Regions from separate parts of the Massilia sp. genome, predicted to be linked through region 2. Evidence: predicted binding sites of a transcription regulator. Region 2 holds the regulator's gene; the other holds the start of a gene.

Region 1 (8,770 bases), on a different contig from region 2:
CGCCTGCGGGCGCCAGCGATTGCAGGAAAGACACACCTATCCATTGCCTTAAAAACAAGACAATGTTGCGAAAATGTGCAGCGATGCTCAGCGTTTCGTCACCCTGGTCAGGGTCTGTTCGATCTGCTCCTTGTCGCCGTCGGCATAGCGCAGCTTGACCGGATACCACTCGTGCCGCGGCGCCAGCCAGATCTCCAGTTCCTGGTCCTTCTTATCAAGCACCGGCTGGCGCGCCACCCGAATGGCCTCGACCTCGCCCAGGCCGGTCTGCACCTTTTCGCGCTTGATCACCTTGAACACCCAGGTTTCCGCATCGCGCTGGCCGGCCACGAAGAAGGGCCACTCGGAACCCGGCTTGAAGCGCTCGCCGGCGCCGCGCGCCACGGCGGCCAGCTGCCAGGTGATCGAGACCCGGTCCTGTTCGCCGCCCTTGAGCGGATAGACCTGCTTGCTTTCGCTGAAGCGCAGCACCTTCGCCTCGCGGTCGAAGGTGGCCGTGGTCGGATCCTTGCGCATGCGCTTTTCGGTGAATTCGGCGGGCGCCAGGCCGAAGGCGTCGATGCTGCCGCTGCTGCGGTCCCGGGTGATGGTTCCCAGCACCGCGACCTTCGATTCGGCGGTGACGGCGTATTTGCCGTCGCCGGCGCGCCAGGTGACGATGCCCTCGCCCTTCAGGCCGAAGCCGCGCTGGCGCGCCTGCAAGGCATAGTGCAGGTCGGCCGAGGGCGGCAGTTCGAACTTGCGCTTGATGGCGGCCGGAGCCTCCTGTGCGCCGGCGGTGCCGAGCAGCAGCGCCAGCAGCAGGCCGCAGCCGCCATGTCGTACAGCAGAATAGTGCATATCTAGAATCCTGGTTGGGTCATGGCGATGTCGTTCGCCGTTTGCGTGGTCACCGCGCCATTGGCTTCGCTGCTGCGGATCTGCACCGGCAGCCAGCCGTGCGCGGGCGAGAGCCAGATGTCCAGCCGCGACTTGTACGAACCCGGCTTCGGCGGGCGCGCGATGCGCACGGTCTGCAGGCGGCCCAGCGGGGTGTCGATCTCCTCGGGGCCCAGCACCTTGAAGTTGTACATGGCGCCCGAGCGCTCTTCGCCGACGAAGATGTCGATGTCGCCGCTCAGCTGGGCCTGGTCGCCGCGCGCGATCGCCGCCAGCTGCAGCGGCACCGTGGCCTTGTCCTGCGCGCCGGGCTGCAAGTCGTGCTTGCCCTCCGAGGCCGAGAACGTCAGCTTGTTGCCGGGCCAGTCGAAATGGGTCGCCGTCAGCGCGCGGCCGCGGCGCTTTTCGGTCATTCTCACCGGCGCCAGGCCAGTGTTGCCGAGAAGGCCTTCGCTGGTGAGCACCGCCAGGTTCACGCGCGCGAACACGATCTTGATGCCGGCTTCGAAGCGCATCTGGTAGGCATGGTCGTTGCGCTTCCAGGACAGCAGGGCCTGGCCGCTCCAGTGGGTGCCGTCGGCGTCGGTGCGCGCCACCTTGTAGCTGAGTTCGGCCGGAGGCGGCACGTCCACCTTGTAGCGGCGCACCGTGTGCACGATGGGCGCCGGGCCGGGGTCGGGCTCGGCCGGGGCGGCTTCGGCGGCGGCCGCCGGCTGCGCTGCCGGAGCCGGCTCGGCGGGCAACGTGGTCGTCCGCGCCGGCGGACCGGGGGACACCGCTTCCCCTACCGCCTCCTCCGACACCGCGATCGTGGGCAGCGGCACGAAGTCCGGCAGCGGCGGCTGCACCAGCTTCGGCGCCGGCGGCGGCACGGGTTCGGTCGCCGGCGCTTCGAACGGCGCCGGCGGCAGCAGCGTCGCCAGGCTCACCGGGGCTTCACCCTCGCGCCCCGGCAGCGCGATGCCCTGCGTGCCCGCGGTGAGCCAGCCCAGCACCAGCCAGTGCAGCAGCACGATGAGCGTGCCCAGCACCAGGGCGCGCAGCCGCTGAGGGGGGAAAGCGGAACTCATGCCGCTAGTGTAGCCTGAGCGCAGCCGGGGTGCAGGGGGACGGCACATTGGCGCTTTGCCGTGCAGGCTTTGTCGCGTGTTATTTATCTGCTACGCTAGGCGCTTCCACCAAGGAGAAGACCGATGCTCAAGCCGCCCATGCCGAACGCTGCCGGAATGACCGATACGCTCGAATTCGTGAAAAACCTCTGGGGAGGCATGAACATCCCCGGCGTCGGCATGCCGGGCATGACCGGCTCCAGCCTGTCCGTCGACGAACTGGACAAGAAGATCGCCGACCTCAAGGCGGTCGAATCCTGGCTCAACCTGAACCTGGGCATGCTGCGCGGAAGCATCCAGGCGCTCGAAGTCCAGCGCGGCACCCTCGCTACCCTGAAGGCCATGGGCGATAGCATGGCGCAGGCCATGCAGCGCGCCGGCAGCGACCCGGCCATGGCGGCGCCTTTCGCGCAATTCTTTGCGCAGTCTGCCGGGGTCCCGACACCGCCCCCGCCGCCGGAACCGAAGGCCGAACAGGCCGGCGCCCCGTCCGGCCAGGCCGAGCCGTCCGGCCAGCAGGCCGCGAATAGCGCCATGCCGGCTGCGGTCGCGTGGTGGAATTTGCTGCAGGATCAATTCCGCCAGGCAGTCAGCAGCGCCATGCCGGCCGCCGGCGCGCCCGCGGAATCCCCCGCCGGCGGCAACGAGGGCGCGGCCAAGCCGCCCCCAGCCGCACCCAAGGCGCGCGGCGGCTCGCCGCTGGACGTGTCCGGCGGCGCGCAACCGGCGGCGCCCGCCGGCCAGGGAAGCTCGGGCCGGGTGGGCCGCAATCCGCGCGTCAAGGCCGACAAGGGCTGAGGGACAATCCAGCGTCGCCCCTCACGCCGCTTGCACAAGGATCAAGCCTTGCGGCGTTTGGCGCCCAGGCGCAGGCCGGCCAGGCCAAGGCCGATCAGTGCCAGGCTGGCTGGCTCCGGCACCTCGTTGCTGCCGCCTTCGTCGCGCGGCGCATTCAGGAGCGTAATCGTCGCGGTAAGATCCTTCGACTGCATTTTACTGAAGCTCAAGTCGAGCAGGTCCAAGCTGAATTTGCCGCCGTTACCGAAGCTGAATTCGGCCGGATTGAAGACGAGGGTGTAATCGACGTCGGGGTCGTCGACGAGGCCGGCGTAGGCGGTGCCGGTCATGATGAACGGTTGGGTACCGGTCAAGGGGCTTATAAAGCCGAAGCGAACGGTCACGTTCAGGTTATCGGTTTCGTCGCGCGGGTTGCGGTTGCAGACGGTGCCGAAATCAATGCACTCTTCCATCAAGGAGACGGTGCCAACGCTAAAGGTACGCGCGCCGTTCACGTCGAGCGAAAAACTGTTCGGCGCCGCAGCCGCCTCGAATCTGACGTCGAGGGTGTTCTCGTTGCCGACACCGGCGCCATAGCCGGAGCCGGGCGTGATATCGATGGTATTGATCCTGAACTCGATGGGTGCGGCAAACGCCGGCATTGCGAAGCAGGTGGCGCTTGCCAGGCCAAGGAGGAAGTGTTTGATTTTCATTTTCGTCTCTTTCAGATGATGACAGGGGGAACAGCATCTCTCCGAAAAGCAATGAATGTGCCAAGAATAAAGAGTCCTATAAATCAATGACTTAAGCACGGTTTTATGAAAGTTAAATAAAATTTGGAAAGAGCCTCGACTTTTCCTCTTGATGGAAGCGGCAAAGTGACGGATGCTGTTCCATTGAGATAACACTCCCGGCTCAAATGATGAATTTGACGAAGCCAATCCCAGAATTTGACGGCAATATCGGAAAGCAGCCCGTTTTCGTGTAAATATTATCGACAAATTCGATATTTCAATACGCCAACAAGGTAAATTCGTTGTCCTGATGCCTCCTCGCCTTTCACAATTTCACGAAGCCAGCTACATCGCTGCTTTTACCGCAAAGCAAGATTACTGACTCAACCGAGCACATACCCTTGATCCATTCGGTAGCGCCCGCTTTCCTGGCGTGCTGAACTGGCTTCAGCGGGACCGGTTTCCGTCCCCGTCCGTCATCAAGAGGAGTGCCCGTGTCCTCGTTCGACCCAGCCAGCCTGGTCCCGGCGCAAATCGCCGACCTGCGCCGCAAACTCGAAGCGGCCGGCTGCCGCCCGCCGGCCCATGCCTGCACGCTGGACGAGCTGGCCGAAGCCATCGTCGAATTCCGCCGGCGCGAGGGCATCGCCGGACGCGGCGTGCTCGACGACGCGACCGTGCAGCGCCTCGACGAGGTCAGCGGCGCGACCTTCCAGGACGTCTTCCGCGACGAACTCGAGCTGCTGCATCCCGATCCTTCCGCCGCGCCAGGCGCCGACCTGGCGGCGCGCGCCCACAAGGCCGGCATGATCGGGCTGGCGCTGTCCGGCGGCGGCGTGCGCAGCGCCACCTTCGGCCTCGGCGTGCTGCAGGCGCTGGCCAAGCAGCGGCTGCTGCGCCACCTCGACTACCTGTCGACCGTTTCCGGCGGCGGCTTCATCGGCGGCTGGCTCTCCAAGTGCATCCACGAACAGGGCGGCGACGTGCGCCTGGTCGAAGACATGCTGGCGCCGGCGGGGACACATGCAGCCGGCCGCGCCGAAGCGCCGGCGATCCGCTTCCTGCGCCAGTACTGCAACTACCTGTCGCCGCGCGGCGGCATGTTCAGCGCCGACACCTGGACCCTGATCGGCACCTACGTCCGCAACACCGGCCTGAACCTGACGATGCTGGTGGCCTGGCTGTGCGCCCTGCTCCTGCTGCCGCGCGCCGCCGTGTGGGCCGTGCACCGCATCGTCGATTCCGGCGGACCGTGGGCCGTGTATGCCGACCTGGCCTGGATGGCGGGAGTGCTGCTGTTCCTCCTCGCCGTGTTCTGCATTGCGCTGAGCATCTCCAGCAAGCCGTCCTCCTCGCGTGGGCAGCGCCGCTTCGCGTTGTCGCAAGGCGCAGTGCTCTGGTGGATCAACCTGCCGCTGCTGCTGGCGGGCTTCCTGGGCAGCGTCGGCCTGTGGCAGCATGGCGGCGCGGCGCCGTTCTGGGCCGGAGGCGCGTTCCCGGCCGGGGAGCGCTTGTACTGGCTGCTGGCGCCCGGAGTCGCCTACTTCCTCGTGTGGGCCTGCGGCTGGTACCTGGCGCACGACCGCACCAGTGTGTACCGGCGCGCCGGCTACACCTTTTGCGGCGCCGCCCTGGTGGCGGTGGCGGCGCTGCTGTGCGCGGCTGCGCGCGCCTTTGCGCCGGACACCATGGCCCGGATCATGACCGAGCAAACCTGCGCCTGGCTGCTGATCGGCCTGGTGGCGCTGTGCGTGCTGCTGGTCCTGGCCGGCACCGCATTGGCCGTGGTTCAGCGCCTGTTGCACCCGCATCCCCCGCCGGCCGACCTGAGCGGACCCGAACTCATGGAGGGCTTCGTGCACCTGCTGTGCGCCGTCGGCGCGCTCGCGACCGGCACGGGGCTGCTGCTGGCCGGGCTGTCCCTGTTGCCCGATCCGAACCGGCACCCGGTGCTGAACAACGCGATCGCCCTGACCACTTTCGGCATGCCCCTGATGATGGGACTGTTCGCCGGCACCATGACCCTGATGATCGGCCTGATCGGCCGCATGTACAGCGATGCCAGCCGCGAATGGTGGAGCCGCCAGGGCGCCTGGGCCTGGATCTTCGCGCTGGCCTGGGTCACCATGTTCGGCGTGGCCTTCTTCCTGGCGCCGCTGCTGCACTGGGCCTGGCTCACCAGCACGCCGTGGTCGCACATCGGCACCGCGCTCGGCTGGCTGCTCATGACCTGGTTCGGCCTGAAGGCAGGCAGCGGAAGCAAGACGGGAATCCACGGCGCCGGCCTTCGCGCCACCGATGCGCGTCTCGACCTGGCGGCGCGGCTCGCGCCCTACGTCTTTACGGTCGGCGTATTCGCCCTCCTGAGCGCGCTGGTGCAGGCGGTGGTGGCGCCGCCGCAGCTTGCCTGCCCCTCGCCGATCAAGCTCAGCTGCATCTATGGCGCCCATGCCAGCGCCACCCTGGCGACCGACGGCAGCCGGCTGGCGTGGACCTTCGCGATCCTGCTGGGCGCCGCGCTGCTGCTCGGCTGGCGCGTCGACATCAACAAGTTCTCGCTCTACATGCTGTACCGGAACCGCCTGGTGCGCGCCTACTTCGGCGCCAGCAGCCGCGCGCGCAAGCCCCATCCCTTCACCGGCTTCGACCCCGGCGACGACCCGCTGCTGGCGGACCTGAAGCAGCAGCGCCCCTGCCACATCATCAACACCTCGCTCAACCTGGTCGGCGGCGAGGAACTGGCCTGGCGCACCCGCAAGGCGGCCTCGTTCACCTTCACGCCGCGCTACTGCGGCTTCGAGCTGCCGGCCGGATCGGTGGGAAGCGCCGCCGTGCCCGGCGCCACCGGCGGCGATGCCGCGCGCGGCTGCTACCGCCCCACCGGCGCCTATGGCTCGCGCTCGGGCGCCGGCGCCGACGACGACGCCGGCGTGCGGCTGGGGATGGCGATCGCGGTGTCCGGCGCGGCGGCCAGCCCGAACATGGGCGCGCACTCCTCGCCGCCGCTGAACTTCCTGATGACGATGTTCAACGTGCGCCTGGGCCGCTGGTGCCCGAATCCGCGCAAGGCGGCCTGGCAGCAGTCCTCGCCGCGTCTCGGCCTGTTCAGCCTCCTGGCCGAGCTGTTCGGCCTGACCAATGCCGACGCCACCTACGTCTACCTGTCCGACGGCGGTCATTTCGACAACCTCGGCATCTACGAGCTGGTGCGGCGGCGCTGCCGCCTGATCATCGCGGTGGACGTGGCCAGCGATGGCGCCCTGGCCTTCGCCGACCTCGGCAATGCGATCCGCAAGGTCGGCACCGACCTGCACGTGCGCATCGACCTCGACGTCTCCAGGCTGGCGCAGCTGGACGGCGGCCTGTGCGGCGCCAGCTGCGCGGTCGGCACGGTGCGCTACAGCCAGGTGGACCAGGGCGGCGTGGACGGCACGCTGCTGTACATCAAGCCCGCCATCGTCGGCCGCGAGAACGCCGACCTGCTCAACTACCGCAAGGTGCACCCGGCCTATCCGCACGAGAGCTCGGTCGACCAGTGGTTCGACGAGACCCAGTTCGAGAGCTACCGGGCGCTGGGGCAGTACATCGGCGCGTGCGCGCTGGACGGCGCGATGGAGGCGGCGCGCACCCGCGACGGCGGGCTCGACGTCGCGGTCTTGTGCGCCGAGCTGGCGCGGCGGCACGGCAATGCAGCGCAGGGACAGCGCTGCGAGGATGTGCGGGGGAACTGGCGCTGAGAGAGTCGGGTTTGCGCAGGAAATTGGGTTCCGGCCTACGCCGGAACGACGGTTTCGGGGGTGCGGGTTACGAACACAATTCGTACCACCGCCCTATGACCCGTCATCCCGGCGAAGGCCGGGATCCAAGTTCGCAAAGCAGCCATTAGCTCAAGCCGCGGAAGCCTCCGTAACCGCAGGCTCCTCCACCTTCGGCACCAGCGCCAACAACTGCTCCATCAGCTGCGCGAAACGCTGCTGTCCCGGCTGCACCCGGTCCACGTGGGCCAGCACCCCGTGCGCCTCTTCCATCAGCTCGGCGCTGTAGCCGCGCTGGCGCATGTGCGAGATCAGGATCTGCGCCGAGTTGAACAGGATGCGCACATTGTGCGGCAGCGCTGCCCTGGCATTGCGCATCCACTCCACGGCCTCGGCCAGCTTGTTGGTCTTCCACAGCAGCACGCCCTGGTTCATCAGGTCGATCGCTTCCTTGCGCGCGCCGCGGATCAGCTTTTCGCCTTCTTCCCCCATGCGCGCCTTCTCGAAGATCCGCTGCACCTCGTCCTGCAGGAAGCTGTTGTCGTGGTTGTTGCGGATCACGTAGCACAGCAGGTCGACCGGCGCCTCCCTGACGCCCACCGCGAACAGCAGGGTCGCCATCTCGAGGCAGGTCGGCACGTCGGGACGCTCCGCGGTCGCCTGCAGCAGCGCTTCCAGCTCGTCGCCGGCCTTGCGCGCGCGCCGGTAGTCGCCGCTCTCGTGGTACACCAGGCCTTCGGTGATCTTGGCGCGCAGCTCCATGTCCGGATGGTCGGCGCCGAATTCGCGCTGCGCCGCGCTCAAGAGTTGCAGCGCTTCCTTCGGATCGTTCTTCAGGCCGCACACGCGCGCCAGCCCGAGGTAGGCGTCGGGCGTCTTGCGGATCGAGTACTCGCCGATCGAGATGCACTTGCGGAAAGCCTTCTCGGCCATGCCGACGTTCCCCAGCTTCAGGCTGGCCTGGCCGAGGTTGCGCTGGCGCGGCACGGAATTGGGCGAGAGCTTGGCCGCGCGTTCCAGCACGTTCAGCGCTTCCTCGTGCTTGCCCATTTTTTGCCAGGCCAGCGCCAGCTGGTCGTAGGCATCGATGTAATAGCGGTTCTCGGCGATCACGGTCTGGAACATCTGGCGCGCCTGCTCGTACTCGCCGTCGGCCATGCGGATCTTGGCCAGGCCGGAGCGCGCCCATTGGTACTCGCGCTGCGCCAGCACGCGCTCGTAGGTCTCGCGCGCCTTGGCCGGCTCGCCGCTTTTCTCCATCAGGCGCGCCTTCATGCGCAGCAGGTCGATCTCGTGCGCCTTGTTGACCGCGATCTGCTCGTCGCACAGGCGGGCGGCGCGCAGGTAGTCCTTCTCGGCATAGGCCTGGTCGATCAGGCTGAACACCTGCTTCTTGCGCCACACCCGGTTCAGGCGGCTGAGCAGCACGCCTTCGGTGATCGGCTTGACCAGGTAGGCGTCCGGCTGGTGCTCGGCCGCCCCCATCACCGACTCGACGCTCTTCTCGGCCGACACC
Region 2 (8,770 bases):
GCCGGCAGGCCGGCGCCCGGGGTCGTGTCGATCAGCGCATGCAATCCAGCCAGCTCCGCGCCCGGCACGAACACGTCCGCCAGTCCCACGTAGAGCGCATCGGCGGCGCCGATGGTCAGGCCGGTCAGGCCCAGGTACTGGCCCAGCTGGCCCGGCGCATGCGACAGGAAGTGGCTGCCGCCCACGTCCGGGAACAGGCCGATGTTCACCTCGGGCATCGCCATCCTGGTGCGGTCGGTCACGATGCGCAGGCCGCAGTCCGGGCCGCCCTGGGCGATGCCCATGCCGCCGCCCATCACCACGCCATCCATCACCGCGATGTACGGCTTCGGGTAGAAATGAATGAGGTGGTTCAGCGCATACTCTTCGGTGAAGAAGTCTTCCAGCAGCGCGCTGCCGCCGGTCGGGCCGACCTGCCCCATCTCGTGGAAGAAACGGATGTCGCCGCCCGCGCACAAGGCCTTCTCGCTGCTGCTGGTGATGACCACCGCGTCGATTCCCGCATCGTCCTTCCATTGCAGCAGGGTGGCGCTCAGGGCGCGCACCATGTCGAGCGAGAGGGAATTCAGGGCTTTCGGCCGGTCGAGCGTGATGACGCCGGTGCGGTTGGCAACGCGGGTCAGGACGGTATCGGTCATGATGGTGTTCTGTGGTCGAAAAGACATGCATTCTACAGAACATTTGTACAAATACGGAAGCAGGAAAAAGTAACAGGTATTGTACAAAAGCAAAAAGGGCGTCCCCTCAGACGCCCTTGCTGTTGTGCTACAGCTGGTTCGCAAACGGTGCGTTACGCAGCGGCGGCTTCTCCGTTGTCCGGAAGGCGCTTGTGCGCCACGTGGTTATGATTTTGCAGCATGGATTTGTGTTTCAGAACCTGCCTGTCCAGCCTGTCCATCAGCGTGTCGATGGCCGCGTACATGTCCTGGGCCGCGCTTGCGACGTGCAGGATCTTGCCCGATACCTGGAGGTTGATCTCGGCCTTTTGCCGCTTTTCTTTTTCAGTGAGGTTATCAATGGCGAGGAACACGTGGGTGTCGATCACGTGGTCGAAATGGCGGGTGATGCGCTCGAGCTTATTCTGAACGTATTCACGGATGGCGGGGGTGACTTCGAGATGGTGGCCGCTGATTGTGAGGTTCATACACACTCCTTTGGGAAGGTGCCCTGCCCGCGCCACAAGGTGAGAGTGGGCAGGTGCTTTACAGGGATTTGCGGAGGCTGACGGGCGGAATCTTGAGCGCTTCGCGGTATTTGGCAACCGTCCGGCGCGCAATGACCATACCTTGTTCCCCGAGCATCTCCGCGATCTTGCTGTCGGATAGAGGATTCCTAGGGTCTTCTGCTCCTGTCAATTGCGCAATAAGCGCGCGGATCGCCGTCGAGGAGGCTTCTCCCCCCGCTTCGGTGGCGACGTGGCTTCCGAAGAAGTACTTCAGCTCGAACATGCCGTGCGGGGTCAGCATGTATTTCTGAGTGGTTACACGCGAGATCGTGCTCTCGTGTAGGCCTAGTGTATCAGCTATCTCACGCAAAACAAGAGGGCGCATGGCAACCGCGCCGTGGCTGAAAAAGTTGCGCTGGCGCTCGACGATTGCCTCGGCAACACGCAGGATCGTGTCGAAGCGCTGGCGCATGTTCTTGATCAGCCACTTGGCTTCCTGCAGCTGCGCGCCCATCTGGCTCTCGCTCCTGCCCTGCTTGAGCAGGTTCGCGTACAGCGAGTTGACGCGCAGCTTGGGCATGACGTCCGGGTTCAGCGCTACCTGCCAGCCGTTCTTGGCGCGGCGCACGATCACGTCCGGCACCACGTAGTCCGAGACCCCCGAGCCGAAGGCCGCGCCCGGATGCGGATTGCATCGGCGCACCACGGCCTGCACCTCGCGCAGGTCTTCGTCGTCGCAGCCGAGCGCCTTTTTCAGCTTGGTGTATTCGCGCTGGGCGAACCAGGTCAGGTACCCTTCGACGATCGTCAAGGCGAGGCGCCGCGTCACCAGGGGCACGCCCGGCATGCCGCGGATCTGCAGGGCCAGGCATTCGGCCGCGCTGCGCGCGCCCACGCCCACCGGGTCCAGGCTCTGCACCAGCGCCAGCGCGCAGCGCAGCTCGTCCATCTCGATCTCGAGTTCTTCCGGCAGGCGCGCATGGATCTCGTCGAGCGGCTCTTCCAGGTAGCCGTTGTCGTCGAGCGCATCGATCACCAGCTCGGCCAGCGCGCGGTCGCGCAGGCTGCAGCCGGTGAGCCGGATCTGTTCGGCCAGGTGTTCGCGCAGCGTGACGCCGTCGGCTTCCAGCTGCGGGCGGCCATCCTCGTCGTCGCCGCTACGCGCGCCGCCGCCTTCACCGCCCCAGTCCATGTCGGCATCGCCCCGCTCGCCGTGGTCCTCGCCGTCCGCGCCTTCGTGCTCGCCCTTGGCGCCGTCCTGTCCCTCCGCACCCGGCTGCGCGGCCGGCGCGTCGCCATTGGCCGGCGCGGTATTGATCGCGCCGTCGGCCAGCAGCCGCACCGAACGGTCGAGCGGATCGTCGAGCCGTTCGAGCAGCGGGTTGTCGTGCAGGATCTGCTCGATCTCCTGGTGCAGTTCGAGCGTGGACAGCTGCAACAGGCGGATCGACTGCTGCAGCTGTGGCGTGAGCGCCAGGTGCTGCGAGGTGCGTAACTGCAGGGACTGTTTCATGCCTGGTGCTCTTGATTACATCCTGAAATGCTCGCCGAGATACACGCGCCGCACCGACTCGTTGGCGATGATGTCGTCAGGGCGGCCCGAGGCCAGCACGGCGCCCTGGTTGATGATGTAGGCGCGGTCGCAGATGCCGAGCGTCTCGCGCACGTTGTGGTCGGTGATCAGGACGCCGATGTTGCGCTCCTTCAGGAAGCGCACGATGCGCTGGATCTCGATCACCGCGATCGGATCGACGCCGGCGAAGGGTTCGTCGAGCAGCACGAAACGCGGATTGGTCGCGAGCGCGCGCGCGATCTCGACGCGGCGCCGCTCGCCGCCCGACAGCGACAGCGCCGGGTTCTCGCGCAGCTTCTCGATCTGCAGTTCGGCCAGCAGGGTGTCGAGGCGCTCGTTGATCTGGTCCTTGCCCAGCGCCTTGCCGTCCTCGTTGCGCTGCAGTTCGAGCACGGCGCGGATGTTCTCCTCCACCGTCAGCTTGCGGAACACCGAGGCTTCCTGCGGCAGGTAGGACAGGCCCAGCACCGCGCGCCGGTGGATCGGCAGGCTCGAGATGTCGGTGCCGTTGATGTCGATGGTGCCGGCATCCGAGGGCACCAGGCCGACGATCATGTAGAAGGAGGTGGTCTTGCCGGCGCCGTTGGGGCCGAGCAGGCCCACCACTTCGCCGCATTCCACCTGCAGCGACACGTCGCGCACCACCAGGCGCTTGCCGTAGCTTTTCTGCAGGCCCTTGACGATCAGGGTGCTGCAGCCTTCGACCGCGGTCGCCGCTTCCGCGTTCGTGCCTGCGCTCATGGCTGCCGTCATTGCTTGCTACCTTCGGCGGGCGCCGTGGTACGGCGCGGCGCGATGATCAGGGTGCCGCGGCCGCCGCCGACCTTGCTCGTGCCGGTCGGATCGTTGCGCACCTGGGCCACTTCGCGGCGGTTGTCGTAGGAGATGAAGGGACCCTTGATCTCGTTGGTCATGCGGCCGTTCTCCAGTTCGCGCACTTCGGCGTTGCTGAACAGCCTGACCAGTTCGGCGCGCTCGTCGTATTCGATGCGCTGGGCCTGGCCCTCGACCCACAGGTCGGGACCGCCGTCGCGCTTCTGGCGGAAGGTCGCCAGCTTGCCGTTGTTGGCGGTGAGGGTCACGCTCATGTAGCCTTCCGGCGTTTCCTTGACCAGGGCGCGGTCGGATTTCAGCACCAGGGTGCCGCGCGTGAGCACGACGTTGCCGGTGAGGATGCGGGTCTGCGTGACTTCGTCCACGTCGAGCGAATCGAAGTTGATCACGGCCTGCTTGAGCGAATCGGCGCGCTCCGCCGAGGCGCCGAAGGCGGCCAGGCTGAGGAATACGGCAGCGATGAGTTTTTTCATGTTCTTGCTTTGTCCTGGGTTGACGCGCTGCGGCTGCTCATTGAACCTGCGGCCGCTGCGCGCGTGGCGGATACACGATCTGGCCGCGGCTGGCCAGGTGCAGCTTCTGGGTCGCGTTGTTGGCCACCATGCCGGTGCCGGTCACGGTGGCGGCCCCCAGCCGCATCTCGATCGGCCGCTCGGTCTTGAGGATTTCTTCGTCGGGCAGCACGGTGAGCGCCTGCGTCCGCACGCGCAGTGCTTCGCTGGTCGGCGTGGCCGGGCGCTGGATGTCGACGTTGCCGAGCAGCTCGACGCGGTGTTCCTCGTGGTAGATCTGGGCGCGGTTGGCGACGATGGTCATGCGCGGGCGGCCGGGCGTGATGCCCTGCATCACCGGCGCCTCGACCTGCGACACGTCGCCCAGCGGCGTGTGCGCCAGGCGCTTGCCCGACACCACATAGCTCGGCTTGCCCTCTTCCGTCATGCGCACGAAGGAAAAGTTCTCGACGATGTAGTCCGGCTCGTCCTGCGGCCCGCCGAGGCGGCCGCCGTCCTCGTTCTCCATCACCTGCACCAGCCAGAAGCTGCCGAAGGCGCAGAAGGTCGCGATCATCATGATCGTCAGGAGCTTCCAGCGGTGGGCGGTGCGTTTGTAGGTGACCATGTCTTGCCTCTTTGCCGCCGCCTTATGCGAAATACGGCGCCAGCGCCTGTTCGTAGGTGCCCTGCGCGCGCATGACGAGGTCGCAGACCTCGCGCACGGCGCCGCGGCCGCCCGCGTTCTTGGTGACGTAGTGCGCGCGGTGCTGCACCTCCGGGTGGCCCGAGGGCACGGTGACGGCGAAGCCGACGCGGGTGAACAGCGGCAGGTCGATCACGTCGTCGCCGATGTAGCCGCATTCTTCCGGCGTCACGCCGGTGGCGGCAAGCAGCTCGGCGAAGCCGACGCGCTTGTCGTGGATGCCCTGGTAGACGTGCGAGATGCCCAGGTCGGCGGCGCGCTTGACCACGATCGGCGACTTGCGCGCGCTGATGATGGCCGTCTGCACGCCGGTCTTGTTCAGCAGCTGGATGCCGAGGCCGTCGAGCACGTTGAAGGTCTTGGTGACCTCGCCGTCCGGACCATAGGTGAGGCTGCCGTCGGTGAGCACGCCGTCGACGTCGAAAATCATCACCTTCACGCGCGCCGCGCGCTCCATGAATGCTAATGGGGTCATCAGATCACCTTGGCGCGGGTCAGGTCGTGGATGTGGAGCGCGCCCACCAGGCGGTCGTCGCCGTCGACGACCAGCATCTGGTTGATGCGGAATTCTTCCATGACGGCGACGGCATCCACCGCCAGCTGTTCCGGATGGACGCGGCGCGGGTTGGCGTGCATCACGTCGCGGATGCGGATGTTGGAGAAGTCGGTCACGCGCTCGATCAGGCGGCGCAGGTCGCCGTCGGTGAACACGCCGACCGGGCGCCGCTCGTCGTCGACGATGGCGGTCATGCCCATGCCCTTCTGGCTGATTTCCAGCAGCGCGCGCGTGAGCGGGGTGTCCGGCGAGACGCTCGGCACCGCGTCGCCGCTGCGCATCACGTCGCGCACGTGGGTGAGCAGGCGACGGCCCAGGGCGCCGCCCGGGTGCGACATGGCGAAGTCTTCCTCGCGGAAACCGCGCGCGTCGAGCAGCGCCACGGCCAGCGCGTCGCCCATGGCGAGCGTGACGGTGGTGCTGGTGGTCGGGGCGAGATTCAGGGTGCAGGCTTCCTTGGCCACCGAGATGTCCAGGTGGATCTCGGACAGCTTGGCCAGGCGCGAATGCGGCTTGCCGGTCATGGAGATGACGGGCGTGCCCATGCGCTTGATGGCCGGCAGGATCTCGAGCAGCTCGGACGATTCGCCGGAATTCGAAATGGCGATGAACACGTCGTGCGCGGTCACCATGCCGAGGTCGCCGTGCGCGGCTTCGCCCGGGTGCACGAACATGGCCGGGGTGCCAGTCGAGGCCAGGGTGGCGGCGATCTTGCGGCCGATGTGGCCGGACTTGCCCATGCCGGAGACGACCACGCGCCCGGTGCAGCCGTACAGCAGCTGCACGGCGCGCACGAAACTGTCGTCGTTGCCGAGGCGCGCATGCAGCGCCTGGATAGCGTCGGCTTCGATGGCGAGGGTCTCGCGGCCCAGCTCCAGTACACGGCGGGCCTGGTCCGCGTCAAAACGTTTCAGCATTATTTTTTCATCGGTTAAACTCATATCGGCAGTATAAACGAATTGGGTAAGCAAAAAACTTGCCAGTCGTAACAAACCATAACAACGACAACGGCTTGGCCACTGGCGACGATGCATTCCGGACTCGAACTCACCTTGCTCCTGCTGGGCTGCGCCGTGCTCGGCGTGGTCGCCTTCCGGATGCTGCACCTGCCGCCGATGCTGGGCTATCTGGCGGTGGGCGTGTTGATCGGCCCCCATGCGCTGGCACTTGCGGAAGACAGTCCGGCCACCCATGCGCTGGCCGAATTCGGCGTCGTCTTCCTGATGTTTTCCATCGGGCTCGAATTCTCCTTGGCCCAGCTCAAATCGATGCGGCGCATCGTGTTCGGGCTGGGTATGGCTCAAGTCGTATTGACAATCGTGTCCGCAATGGTGTTTGGCCTGTTCATCTCCTGGTGGGCGCCGACCCTGCAGGTGAGCTGGCAGGCCGCGTTCGCCCTGGGCGGGGCGCTCGCCATGTCGTCGACCGCGATCGTGGTCAAGATGCTCACAGAAAGGCTCGAGCTCGAGAGCGAGCACGGCCGCCGCATCGTCGGCATCCTGCTGTTCCAGGACCTGGCCGTGGTGCCGCTCCTGATCATGATCCCCTCGCTGGCGCGCCCGGCCGAGGAGCTGGCCATCACGCTCGGCTGGGCGGCGCTGAAGGCCGCGCTCGTGCTGGCCCTGCTGTTGAAATTCGGCCAGAAGCTGATGCGCAACTGGTTCACCGTCGTCGCCAAGCGCCGCTCGCAGGAGCTGTTCATGCTCAACCTGCTGCTGGTGACGCTCGGCCTGGCCTGGATCACCGAGCAGGCCGGCCTGTCGCTGGCGCTGGGCGCCTTCGTTGCCGGCATGCTGATCTCCGAGACCCAGTACAAGCACCAGGTGGAAGAAGACATCAAGCCCTTCCGCGACGTGCTGCTCGGGCTGTTCTTCATCACGGTGGGCATGCTGCTCAACCTGCAGCTGGTGCTGCAGCACTGGTGGCTGGTGCTGGCGCTGGTGATCTTCCCGGTGCTGCTCAAGTTCGCGATCATCGCGGCGCTGGCCAAGGCCTTTGGCTCGAGCGACGGCGTGGCCATGCGCACCGGCCTGGCGCTGGCACAGGCGGGCGAGTTCGGCTTCGTGCTGCTCAACCTGGCCATGGGTTCGAAGCTGGTGGATCCCTTCCTGATCCAGCTGGTGCTGGCCTCGATGGTGCTGTCGATGCTGCTCGCGCCCTTCATCATCGACAACATGGACCGCATCGTCATGAAACTGGCGGCCAACGAATGGATGATGCAGTCGCTGCAGCTGACCCAGATCGCCAGCCGCGCCATGAAGACCCAGAAGCACGTGATCATCGCCGGCTTCGGGCGCAGCGGCCAGAGCCTGGCCACCCTGCTCTCCGAGGAAAAGCTGCCCTGGTACGCGCTCGACCTGGACCCGGAGCGGGTGCAGGAAGCCCAGCGCGCCGGCGCCAACGTCTCCTACGGCGACGCGGCGCGCCGCGAAAGCCTGATCGCGGCCGGCATCAACCGCGCCAGCGCGCTGGTGATCACCTTCGCCGACACCAGGTTGGCGCTGAAGGTCCTGCACCTGGTGCACGAGCTGGCCCCGAACCTGGCGGTGATCGTGCGCAGCCACGACGACAGCGACCTCGACGTGCTCAAGCGCGCCGGCGCCACCGAGGTGGTGCCGGAAGCGCTGGAGAGTTCACTGATGCTGGCCTCGCACGCGCTGGTGACGATGGGCGTGCCGCTGCGCCGCGTGGTGCACCGGGTGCAGTTGGCGCGCGACGAGCGCTACGCCTCGCTGCGCGGCTACTTCCACGGCGCCAGCGACGTCTCCGACGACCTCGAGCACACCTACGTGCGCCTGCACTCGGTGACGCTGCACAGCGGCGCCGCGGCGATCGGCCGGCACCTGCGCGAGCTGGCGCTGGAGGAAGTGGGGGCGGAGGTGACGACGCTGCGCAGGAACGGGAAGAGCTTGCACTTCGATCCGGAGACGATCCTGCTGGCGGGGGACGTGCTGGTGCTGCGGGGTGAAGGAGAAGCGGTCAGCCGGGCCGAGAGCCGCTTGCTCTGACCGTAGGGTGGGCGGGTCTCCCGCCCACGCGGAGATTGTTGATGGCTCCGCTGTCGTGCTCGATGATCTCGCAGCTAACTATCACCGCGTGGGCGGCAAAGCCGTCCACCCTACGACAGCGACACCACCCGATTGCGACCATTTGCCTTGGCCTGATACAAGGCCGTATCCGCCTGCGCCACCAGATCCTGCGCCACGCCCTCGATCGCATGATCGCGCTCGAAATCATCGAGCGACGCCACGCCGATCGACACCGTCACCGGCACTTCCTCGCCCGTGTTCAGGTGCACCGGGTTCAGCGCCACGCTGGCGCGGATGCGCTGCGCCACCATGCTGGCGCTTTCCAGGTCGGCGTCGATCAGCAGCACCACGAATTCCTCGCCGCCGAAGCGCGCCAGCGCGTCGGACATGCGCAGCTCGGCCTTGATGCGGTTGGC

What was found. Region 2 encodes sigma-54, which starts transcription at its own class of promoters, with help from an activator protein. Its sites were predicted from a motif close to TGGCANGNAANCTGCTTT; they were not measured.
Region 1: the regulator sigma-54 is predicted to act here: its motif matches at 3,524-3,541, upstream of ACK4S9_RS07800 (PEP-CTERM sorting domain-containing protein).

Annotation. Positions count from the first base shown of each region.
Region 1 covers NZ_JBKBOV010000010.1:7,671-16,440, reverse strand. The annotation lists gene ACK4S9_RS07815 (DUF3108 domain-containing protein) at 88-840, opposite strand; gene ACK4S9_RS07810 (DUF3108 domain-containing protein) at 843-1,949, opposite strand; gene ACK4S9_RS07805 (PhaM family polyhydroxyalkanoate granule multifunctional regulatory protein) at 2,073-2,786, shown strand; gene ACK4S9_RS07800 (PEP-CTERM sorting domain-containing protein) at 2,828-3,478, opposite strand; gene ACK4S9_RS07795 (patatin-like phospholipase family protein) at 3,994-7,236, shown strand; gene ACK4S9_RS07790 (tetratricopeptide repeat protein) at 7,387-8,770, opposite strand, start outside.
Region 2 covers NZ_JBKBOV010000021.1:49,687-58,456, reverse strand. The annotation lists gene ACK4S9_RS12905 (enoyl-CoA hydratase/isomerase family protein) at 1-638, opposite strand, end outside; gene hpf (ribosome hibernation-promoting factor, HPF/YfiA family) at 791-1,144, opposite strand; gene ACK4S9_RS12895 (RNA polymerase factor sigma-54) at 1,203-2,678, opposite strand; gene lptB (LPS export ABC transporter ATP-binding protein) at 2,694-3,479, opposite strand; gene lptA (lipopolysaccharide transport periplasmic protein LptA) at 3,488-4,045, opposite strand; gene lptC (LPS export ABC transporter periplasmic protein LptC) at 4,083-4,691, opposite strand; gene ACK4S9_RS12875 (KdsC family phosphatase) at 4,714-5,244, opposite strand; gene ACK4S9_RS12870 (SIS domain-containing protein) at 5,244-6,266, opposite strand; gene ACK4S9_RS12865 (cation:proton antiporter) at 6,354-8,333, shown strand; gene ACK4S9_RS12860 (DUF484 family protein) at 8,444-8,770, opposite strand, start outside.